DNA from 2 places in the Streptomyces sp. NPDC042346 genome. Region 2 is predicted to be linked to the other one. Evidence: riboswitches for the same ligand, from Rfam matches in the RefSeq annotation. Region 2 holds a riboswitch; the other holds the start of a gene.
The links. A riboswitch is a leader RNA that binds a small molecule or an ion and turns the genes downstream of it on or off. The one in region 2 is predicted to bind glycine.

Region 1: another riboswitch for glycine. It lies ahead of gcvT (glycine cleavage system aminomethyltransferase GcvT); the one in region 2 lies ahead of gcvP (aminomethyl-transferring glycine dehydrogenase).

Annotation. Positions count from the first base shown of each region.
Region 1 covers NZ_JBVJEH010000001.1:1,555,256-1,560,252, forward strand. Annotated here, with positions in the region: gene glyA (serine hydroxymethyltransferase) at 1-42, opposite strand, end outside; gene gcvH (glycine cleavage system protein GcvH) at 75-455, opposite strand; gene gcvT (glycine cleavage system aminomethyltransferase GcvT) at 533-1,657, opposite strand; glycine riboswitch at 1,717-1,842, opposite strand; glycine riboswitch at 1,844-1,943, opposite strand; gene ACZ6K0_RS07350 (AAA family ATPase) at 2,096-2,782, shown strand; gene ACZ6K0_RS07355 (enhanced serine sensitivity protein SseB) at 2,898-3,638, shown strand; gene ACZ6K0_RS07360 (enhanced serine sensitivity protein SseB C-terminal domain-containing protein) at 3,728-4,519, shown strand; gene ACZ6K0_RS07365 (ABC transporter permease) at 4,882-4,997, shown strand, end outside.
Region 2 covers NZ_JBVJEH010000007.1:8,981-13,977, reverse strand. Annotated here, with positions in the region: gene gcvP (aminomethyl-transferring glycine dehydrogenase) at 1-2,055, opposite strand, end outside; glycine riboswitch at 2,232-2,331, opposite strand; gene ACZ6K0_RS26205 (PRC-barrel domain-containing protein) at 2,445-2,819, shown strand; gene ACZ6K0_RS26200 (DNA polymerase IV) at 3,360-4,802, opposite strand.

The sequences.
Region 1 (4,997 bases), on a different contig from region 2:
GTCGGGGTCCAGCTCGTGGAGGGGAGTGTTCAGAAGCGACATGAATCGATCCCTAAGGGGTCTCGGGCCCGGTCTCAGTTCCCGGCGGAGAACGCGGTGTACTCGTCGACGGAGAGCAGGTCGTCCGGCTCGCCCGCGACACGTACCTTGAACAGCCAGCCACCCTCGAACGGAGCCGTGTTCACCAGCGACGGGTCGTCCACCACGTCCTGGTTGGCGGCGACGACCTCACCCGTGACGGGGGAGTACAGGTCGCTCACGGACTTCGTCGACTCCAGCTCGCCGCAGGTCTCGCCCGCGGTGACGGTGTCGCCGACAGCGGGGAGCTGGGCGTAGACGACGTCACCGAGCGCGTTGGCCGCGAACTCGGTGATGCCGATCGTCGAAACGCCGTCCACGGCGTCCGACAGCCACTCGTGCTCCTTGGTGTAGCGCAGCTGCTGGGGGTTGCTCATGACCTGATTCTCCTGGATCGGGGGAGTACTGATGAACGTGGGTCTCGCGGGGTGAGACCCGGGATGAGACGACTGCGTCACTTCTGGCGCTTGTAGAACGGCAGCGCGACGACCTCGTACGGCTCGTGGGTGCCGCGGATGTCCACACCTACACCCTCGGTACCGGGCGCGGCGTGCGCCGCGTCCACGTACGCGATCGCGATCGGCTTTCCGAGGGTCGGGGACGGGGCGCCCGAGGTGACCTCGCCGATCACCACGCCGTCCTTGACGACGGAGAAGCCGGCGCGCGGGACCCGGCGGCCCTCGGCGATCAGGCCGACGAGCTTGCGCGGCGGGGCGGTCTCGGCGCGCTCGGCGGCCTTCTCAAGCGCCTCACGGCCGACGAAGCGGCCCTCGTTGGTCGTCTTCTCGAACTTGACGACCCGGCCGAGACCGGCGTCGAAGGGGGTGAGGGCCGTCGTCAGCTCGTGGCCGTACAGCGGCATGCCCGCCTCCAGGCGGAGCGTGTCACGGCAGGACAGGCCGCACGGGATGAGGCCGACCGGGGCGCCCGCCTCGGTCAGGGCCTTCCAGACGCCCTCGGCGTGCTCGGGCTTCAGGAACAGCTCGAAGCCGTCCTCGCCGGTGTAGCCGGTACGGGCGATCAGCGCGGGCACGCCCGCGACCGTGCCGGGCAGGCCGGCGTAGTACTTCAGCCCGTCCAGGTCGGCGTCGGTGAGCGACTTCAGGATGCCGGGGGACTCCGGGCCCTGGATCGCGAGCAGGGCGTACGCGTCGCGGTCGTCGCGGACCTCGGCGTCGAAGCCCTCCGCGCGCGCCACGAGCGCGTCCAGGACGATCTGGGCGTTGGAGGCGTTGGCGACGACCATGTACTCGGTCTCGCCGAGGCGGTAGACGATCAGGTCGTCGAGGATGCCGCCGTCCTCCTGACAGATCATCGTGTAGCGGGCACGGCCCACGCCCACCGTGGAGATGTTGCCGACGAGGGCGTGGTCGAGGAGCTCGACGGCCTGCGGGCCCGTGACCGTGATCTCACCCATGTGGGAGAGGTCGAACAGGCCCGCCCGGGTGCGGACGGCGTTGTGCTCGTCCCGCTCGCTGGCGTAGCGCAGCGGCATGTCCCAGCCCGCGAAGTCGGTCATGGTCGCGCCCAGCGAACGATGCAGCGCATCGAGGGCGGTCAGACGGGGGGCAGTGCTCATGGGGTGGCTCCCGGATCCCAAGGGCGGTTCGGTGACGAAACACATGACGGGCGAGGACGTCCTCCCCATCTGTCATGGAACCTGAGAGGTTCACCGAGAGCATCTCGTCACCGGAAGATCGGCACCGAGAGATCGGCTTGCACCTTGGGTGGGGACACGGCAGGGTGTCCCGCTTTTCAGATCTGCCTCATCCACGCGGTACGGGGCCTGAGAGATTCAAGGGAGGGTCTTGCTCCTTCGGCGTCCGGACGCCTGGGGCGGTCCGGAACTCTCCCGCGCGGATTCGAGCGGCCGGTATGCGGTTGTATTGGCGACTGAGCGCGCCTGGCGGGCACATCATTGCACGCGTGCTCCGCGCGGCACATCACTTGTATCTCATTACCGCTTCTTTACACTTTGTGGGCAAGGGTCTCCCGAGGCCCGGCAGGGGGAGCAGCGATGAGGATCCAGCACACCGGCGCATACGCGACGAGTACCGGTACCGGCATACCGTCCCAGCGGGCCCGGGCCCGGGCCCGGACCAGAGCCAGAACCCGCCGGCGCGGCCGGATCCTGCGCGACCTGCGCGAGCGCGGCGGCCGGGGGCCCCGGGCCCTCCTCTTCGCGGCCGGCGACCTCGTCGTCGTCTCCGGGCTGCCCGGCAGCGGCAAGTCCACCCTGATGAAGCGCGCCGCCGACGGCCGGGGCATCGACTCCCAGGACGTCCGCGAGCGCTGGGAGGCCCGCATGCCGCGCCTCCTGCCGTACGCGGTCTACCGCCCCCTGGTCCGGCTCGCGCACTACGCCGGGCTGCGCCGCGCACTGCGCTCCGGCGCGAGCGTGATCGTGCACGACTGCGGCACCCAGTCCTGGGTGCGCGGCTGGCTCGCCCGCGAGGCGGGACGCCGCGGCGCCGCCCTGCACCTCGTCCTGCTCGACGTCGAGCCGGGCACGGCGCGCGACGGCCAGCGCGACCGGGGCCGTGGCGTCTCCGCGTACGCCTTCGCCCGGCACCGGCGGGCCGTCGGCCGGCTCCTGCGGACCGCCGAGTCCGGCGGTCTGCCGCACGGCTGCGCCTCGGCGACCCTCCTCGACCGGGACGCCGCGGACGCACTTCGGAAGATCGGCTTCCGCGACGTGGCCTGAGGCCGGCCCCGCATCCGTACCCGCTGCTTTTGGCCACGGCGGCGCCAGGGCGGCGTTAGGGTGCTGCGGGGCGGTGCGGGAGGACGCGCCCCCGCGAGATAGGGGAAAAGGGACCGTGGACGTGACGTGGCCGGGCAATGAGCTCGAAGAGGTGCTGTCCGCCTCGCTCGGCAACCCCGCCGCAGGGGGCCGACTGGTCGAGGTGCTGAGCCGCAGCGAGGTCTGGGTGCCCCTGCCCAACGGCGGCGGCCCCGACAGCCCCGACCTGGACCTCGCCACCCTGGAGATCGACGGCGCGGCCTTCGTCCCCGTCTTCAGCTCCGAACAGCAGTTCCTCGCCTGCGTCGGCACGCACATGTCGTACACCGTCGCCCCCGCCCGCGACTTCGCCCGCGGCCTGCCCCCGCAGCTGGGCATCGCCGTGAACCCCGGCGGCACGGTGGGCGTCCCGCTGCCCCCGCCCGCCGTCGCGGAACTCTGCCGCGCCGGCCGCACCCCGCTCGACGGCCCCGCCAGCGGCGGCCGCGTCCGGCTCTTCGAGCCCGACTGGCAGGACGACCCCGTCGACTTCCTCGCCGCCGCCTCCGCCGAGTTCGAGGCCACCGGCGTCGTCGCCTCCGCCCGCCGCGCCCTCGCGAGCGTCGAGGGCACCGAACCGGCCCTCTTCATCGGCGTCCAGCTCGCCGCCTGGGACGGCGTCGACCGGAACGCGCCCCTGGACGCCCTCGGCCGCGCCCTCGGCCGCGTCGAGGTCGCCTGGCCGGTCAACCTCATCCTGCTCGACATGGCGCAGGACCCGGTCGGCGACTGGATGCTGGAGCGGGTACGCCCCTTCTACCAGCGCGCCGCCGGGTGAGCGGCACCCTGTTTAAGCTGAACTGAACCGAGCCGGACCGAATCGGCGGCCGGACAGACGTGGTGAACGGAAGAGGGGCGGGACACAGGGTGAGCGCGTCAGGCACCGCTGCGACCGGACAGGTCGAGCACATGCTGCGCCAGGTGGCACCCGGACGCTACGACGCGTACGAGAGGCTGCTGCACGCCCTGGCAGACGGCGAGGTCTGGATGCTGCTGTGGCAGGGCTCGCCCGGCTCGTCCGACGCCCAGTACGGGAACATGGAGGTCGACGGCTTCGGCTACGCGCCCTGCGTCACCTCCGCCCAGGAGCTCGCCGCCTCCGGCTGGAACCGCGCCCACGAGCTCGTCACCGGCCGCGAGATGGCCCGCGCCCTCTACCCCGACCGCTGGGGCATCTGGCTCAATCCGCACGCCCCCGGCGGCGGCGTCGGCATCCCCTGGGCCGACCTGCGCCGCATCGCCACCGGCCTCGACCGGATGCCCGCGGGACCGCTGCGCGTCAGCGAACCCGCCCTGGAGATCCCGCAGTTCTACGCTCTCCTCACGCAGAACGCGCACCGCACCCCGGCCGTCAGGTCGCTGCGCCGCGGCTGGGTGCAGCCCGCGCTCGGCTCCCCGTACCTCGCCGTCGGACTCGACCTGTACGACACCTCCCCGGCCGCCGTCGACGCCGTCCGCGCGATGATGCGCCAGTCGATCTCCGCCGTGCCCGACGGGCTGCCCGTCTCGACGGTCGCGCTCTCCGACGCGTACGACCCGGTGGCCCTCTGGCTGAGCGCCCACGCGCGCCCCTTCTACGACCGCGAGGCGCACGCCGGACGCGGATCCGCCGCCGTGCCGGGGTACGGCTACCCGCCGCCGGCTCCGTCCGGATACTGAGACGTCACCTTTTCCCCCTCGTACCCCAGCGGCCTCCGGAGTCCTCTCCCGAGGCCGTTGTTCGTACCAATACCGCACCTCGAACGCCCAGTTGGGCGACATGTCCGATTGCGGTGAAGAGGACCCGAGATGGTCCGCTCAGGTGATCACGACGTCCGGATAACGGAAGTCGCAGCACCGCATCACGTTTGAGCAAACATTCCTCGTCAGGGCTGGCGGGTGATCGCAAGCGCATTGAAGACTCCCCGGAACACCGGGCGTTCGGCTCCTTTCGAACCGATGCCCAGCAGGTTGTTCCACCGAGCCGCTACCCGCGGCGGGCAAGGGCCGGCTACCGGCGGCCGAGAGGGGTCCTCACCACGATGACGGCACCACTGCACGAGACGAGTGCGGGCGAGTCGACCGCCACCGTCGTCGGCGCGCCCGACGCTTCCGGCACTCCGGACAACTCCGGCACCTCCGAAGCCTCCGGCAAGGC
Region 2 (4,997 bases):
GTTGGCGCCGTCGACGTACACCTGACCGCCGGCCTCGTGGACCTCGGCGCAGATGTCGGCGACGTGCTCCTCGAAGACGCCGTGCGTCGACGGGTAGGTGATCATCAGCACGGACAGCTCGTCGCGGTACTGCTCGATCTTGGCGCGCAGGTCGACGACGTCGACCTCGCCGTCGTCGGCGGTCTTGACGACGACGACCTTCATGCCGGCCATCACCGCGGAGGCGGCGTTGGTGCCGTGCGCGGAGGACGGGATGAGGCAGACGGTGCGCTGGAGGTCACCGTTGGCGCGGTGGTAGGCGCGGACGGCCAGCAGACCGGCCAGCTCGCCCTGCGAACCGGCGTTGGGCTGGATCGACACCTTGTCGTAGCCGGTGACCTCGGCGAGGCGCTCCTCCAGCTCGGTGATGAGCGTGAGGTAGCCCTGCGCCTGGTCGACCGGGGCGAAGGGGTGGATCTGGCCGAACTCGGGCCAGGTCACCGGCTCCATCTCGGTCGTCGCGTTCAGCTTCATCGTGCAGGAGCCGAGCGGGATCATGCCGCGGTCGAGCGCGTAGTCGCGGTCGGCCAGCTTGCGCAGGTAGCGCAGCATCGAGGTCTCGGAGCGGTGCGCGTGGAAGACCGGGTGGGTCAGGTACGCGTCGGAGCGCAGCAGCCCGGAGGGCAGCGTGTCCCCGACGGACGCGTCCAGGGCCTCGACGTCGCCGTCGACACCGAAGGCGCCCCACACGGCGGCGAGCTGCTCGCGCCCGGTGGTCTCGTCGCAGGAGATCGAGACGAGATCGGCGTCGACGCGGTAGAGGTTCACCCCGGCCTCGCGGGCGGCGGCCACGACCGAGTCGGCGCGACCGGGCACCCGGACGGTGAGGGTGTCGAAGTACGAACCGTGCACGACCTCGACGCCACCGGCGGTGAGACCCGCGGCGAGGAGGGAGGCGTACCGGTGGGTCCGCTGCGCGATGCCCTTCAGCCCGGCCGGCCCGTGGTAGACGGCGTACATGCCGGCCATGACGGCGAGCAGCACCTGGGCCGTACAAATGTTGCTGGTGGCCTTCTCGCGGCGGATGTGCTGCTCGCGGGTCTGCAGGGCCAGGCGGTACGCGCGGTTGCCGTCGGCGTCGACGGACACACCCACCAGGCGGCCGGGCAGCGAGCGGGCGTGCTTGTCCTGGACGGCCATGTAGCCGGCGTGGGGACCGCCGAAGCCCATGGGGACGCCGAAGCGCTGCGTCGTGCCGACGGCGATGTCCGCGCCCAGCTGGCCCGGCGAGGTGAGCAGGGTCAGGGCGAGCAGGTCCGCGGCGACGGTGACGATGGCACCGAGCTCGTGGGCGGCGTCGATCAGCGGCTTGATGTCGCGGACGGCACCGGAGGCACCCGGGTACTGGATCAGCACGCCGAAGACACCGCGCTCGGCGATCTCGGCCGGGATCCCCTGGCTGAGATCCGCGACGACGACCTCGACACCGGTCGGCTCGGCGCGGGTCTCGATGACGGCGATCGTCTGCGGCAGGGCGTCGGCGTCGACGAGGAAGACGCCGTTCTTGACCTTGCCCACGCGTCGGGCCAGGGACATGGCCTCGGCGGCGGCGGTGCCCTCGTCGAGGAGGGAGGCGCCCGAGGTGGGCAGACCGGTCAGGTCGGCGACCATGGTCTGGAAGTTGAGCAGCGCCTCAAGGCGCCCCTGCGAGATCTCGGGCTGGTACGGCGTGTACGCCGTGTACCAGGCGGGGTTCTCCATCACGTTCCGGAGGATCACCGGAGGCGTGAAGGTGCCGTAGTACCCGAGGCCGATCATCGGCGCGAGGACCTGGTTGCGGTCGGCGAGCGTGCGCAGCTCGGCGAGCACCTCGGCCTCGGTGCGCGCGGCCGGCAGGCCCAGCGCCTCGGCGTTCTTGATCACGTCCGGCACCGCGGCGGCCGTGAGCTCGTCGAGCGAGCCGTAACCGACCTGGGCGAGCATCTTGGCCCGCGCCTCGGCGTCGGGCCCGATGTGCCGCTGCTCGAACGGGATGCCCTGTTCGAGTTCGGAGAGCGGAATGCGGTTGGCGGTCATGTACGGAGGCCTCCTGGTCGTCACGACCTGCGAGGGGCACCACGGCGCGGGTACCCGGACGGCCTCCCCCTCTGTCATCTCAACCTGAGAGTTTCACCGGCACGCCTCGCGGCACGCCGGCTTTCACCGTCGGTGAGAGCGCATGCCGTGGACACCGCTCTGCTTTCCAGAGTGACCTCGTCCGCGCGGTACAGGGGCCTGAGAGATTCCGGGGAGGATTTGCTCCTTCGGCGCCCTCCGGAAGGTTTCTCCGGGGGACTCTCCCGCACAGGGTCGACAGCCACAGCCAGCCTACCAGCGAGGTTGCGGCTCCCATCGCTCAAGTGGCCGACATCCCAGTTGTGCACTTTCGTAGGGGTGTAGAGCAGTTGCGACCAGTTGGAGGGACCGTGCAGACCGACATCGATCCGCGCAGCCTGATCGGCCGCAAGGCGTTCGACCGGAACGGAAACAAGATCGGAACCGTGGACGAGGTGTACTTGGACGACGCGACCGGCATCCCGGAATGGGCCGCGGTCCGCACCGGCCTGTTCAGCCGGGACGCCTTCGTCCCGCTGGAGCCGAGCGACCTGCTCGACGACGGCCTCCACATCCCGTTCGAACGCGCCCTCATCAAGGACGCCCCCGACTTCGGCGTGGGCCGCCACCTCTCCCCCGAGCAGGAGCTCCAGCTCTACCGCCACTACAGCCTCACACTCCCACCTCCGCCCCAGAACCCCGAAGACACCGACTTCGGCCACCTGGCAGGCCAGGAGGGCCCGTAACACCCACGCACAAGCACGACGGGTACGCGCCCCTCAGGCAAAGCCGCACCCGGGAAGGCCAGCCCACCCGCCACCAACACAAACGGCACCAGCCCGGCCCGCCCGGCACCAGCACAGGCGGCTGGGCTCGGCCTCACGGCACGGCACGGTCTCAGGCGGCACGAGCCCAGGCCTGCCAGCACCAGCGGCAGCGGCAGCGGCCGCGGCCGCGGCACGAGCCCAACCCGCCCGGCGCCAGCACAGGCGGCACCAGCCCAGTCCGGCCCGGCACAGGTGGCTGAGCCCAGCCCGCCCCGCCACCAGCACAGGCGGCTGGGCTCAGCCTCACGGCACCGTCACAGGCGGCACGAGCTCGGCCGGCCCGGCACCGTCAGGGCCGGTACGGGTCCCAGCCGCCAACGGCGCGGAACTCCCCACGCCAAAACCCGCACCTCTGCTTCCCCACCCGCACGGGTGGTGCGGGTGGGAACCCCAGCCCGGCCGCAAGGCCGGGCGCACCCCCCACAACCCACGCCCAGCCACCGCCACGCCACGGCACCGTCACGCCCCCGCCCGACACTCCCCCCGCACCAACGGCAACGGCTCCGAAGGCTCCAGTTCCGGATCGTCCACCGAGAACGTCCGCACCCGCCCCGGTGCGGACCACGGTTCCTCGAACCGCACCGTGACCCGCCCGACGCCGCTCCCCTGCACCCACCCCGCCCCGTGCACCGCGTGCCGCACGTCGTGCCCGGGCGCCCACCGCCGCTCGACGGCGACGGCGCCGGCGCCGGCGCCGGGCGCGTCGGAAGCGGACTCGTCCGGCACAGCCCCGGCGCCGGCCACACCACCCCCTGCCGCACCGCCCCCGCCCGACTCCCCCGCCACGGCAGCCACGGCCGCCGCCGCCCGTTCCTCCTCCGCCTGCGCGGACTCCGCCTGGGCGAACAGATCCTCTTGCGTGTAGTCCGCGAGCCCGCTCACGCCCACCCCGAGCAGCCGCACACCCCCGGTCGTGTCGACCGCCTCCAGGAGCCGCCCCGCGGCCTCCCGCACGACCCCCGGGTCGTCCGTGGGCCCCCGCAGCGTCTCGGACCGGGTCAGCGTCGAGAAGTCGTACCGCCGCACCTTGAGGACGATCGTGCGCCCCGAGTGCCCGGAGGCCCGCAGCCGCGCCACGCACCGCTCCGCGAGCCGCTCCACCTCGGTCCTGATCCGCACGCGGTCGTGCAGGTCGACGTCGAAGGTGTCCTCGACCGACACCGACTTTGCGTCCCGCTCGGCCACCACGGGCCGGTCGTCGTACCCCTGGGCCATCCGATGGAGCGAGGCCCCGTGCGCCCGCCCCAGGAGCCGTACGAGCTCGTCCTCGCCCGCCTCCGCCAGGTCGGAGACCGTGGTCATCCCGGCACGCCGCAAGTGCTCGCCCGTCGCGGGCCCGACCCCCGGCAGGATCCGCACCGACCGGGGCCCGAGCAGCTCCCTCTCGGTGCCCGGCTCGATGAGGACGAGCCCGTCCGGCTTGGCCTCCTCGGAGGCGATCTTCGCGATCATCTTCGACCCGGCGAGCCCCACCGACCCCGTCAGCCCCGTCGTCGCCAGGATGCCCGCCCGCAGCCGCTCGCCGACGGCCCGCGCGCTCGCGCTGTCGTCGGCGAGGCCGCCGGCTTCGAGGTCCACGAAGGCCTCGTCGAGGCTGAGCGGCTCCACGAGCGGCGAGAGCCGCCCGAGCAGCTCCATGACCTGTTCGCTGATCGACCGGTAGAAGGCGAAGCGCGGCACGAGATAGGCCGCGTTCGGCGCGAGCCGCCGCGCCTGCCCCATGGGCATGGCCGAGTGGACCCCGAAGCGGCGTGCCTCGTACGAGGCGGTGGCGACCACTCCGCGCGGCCCGAGGCCGCCGACGACGACGGGCTTTCCGCGCAGGCTGGGCTTCGCCGCCTGCTCGGCGGCGGCGAAGAACGCATCCATGTCGAGATGCAGGATCGTCGGCGCGGCTCTCACATGTCCGATGCTGCCCCATGCCACTGACAACGGCCGGAATCGCTGACGACCCACGAGCCACAGACACCCCACAGGAGCCACAGACGGCCGCCCCGCAGAAGAACAAGCCACACGGAGGACAAACAGCCCTCACGAGCCCCTCACGAGCCCTCACAGGCCCCAGAGCGCCCCAGAAGCGCGCCGGAGCGCGCCGAA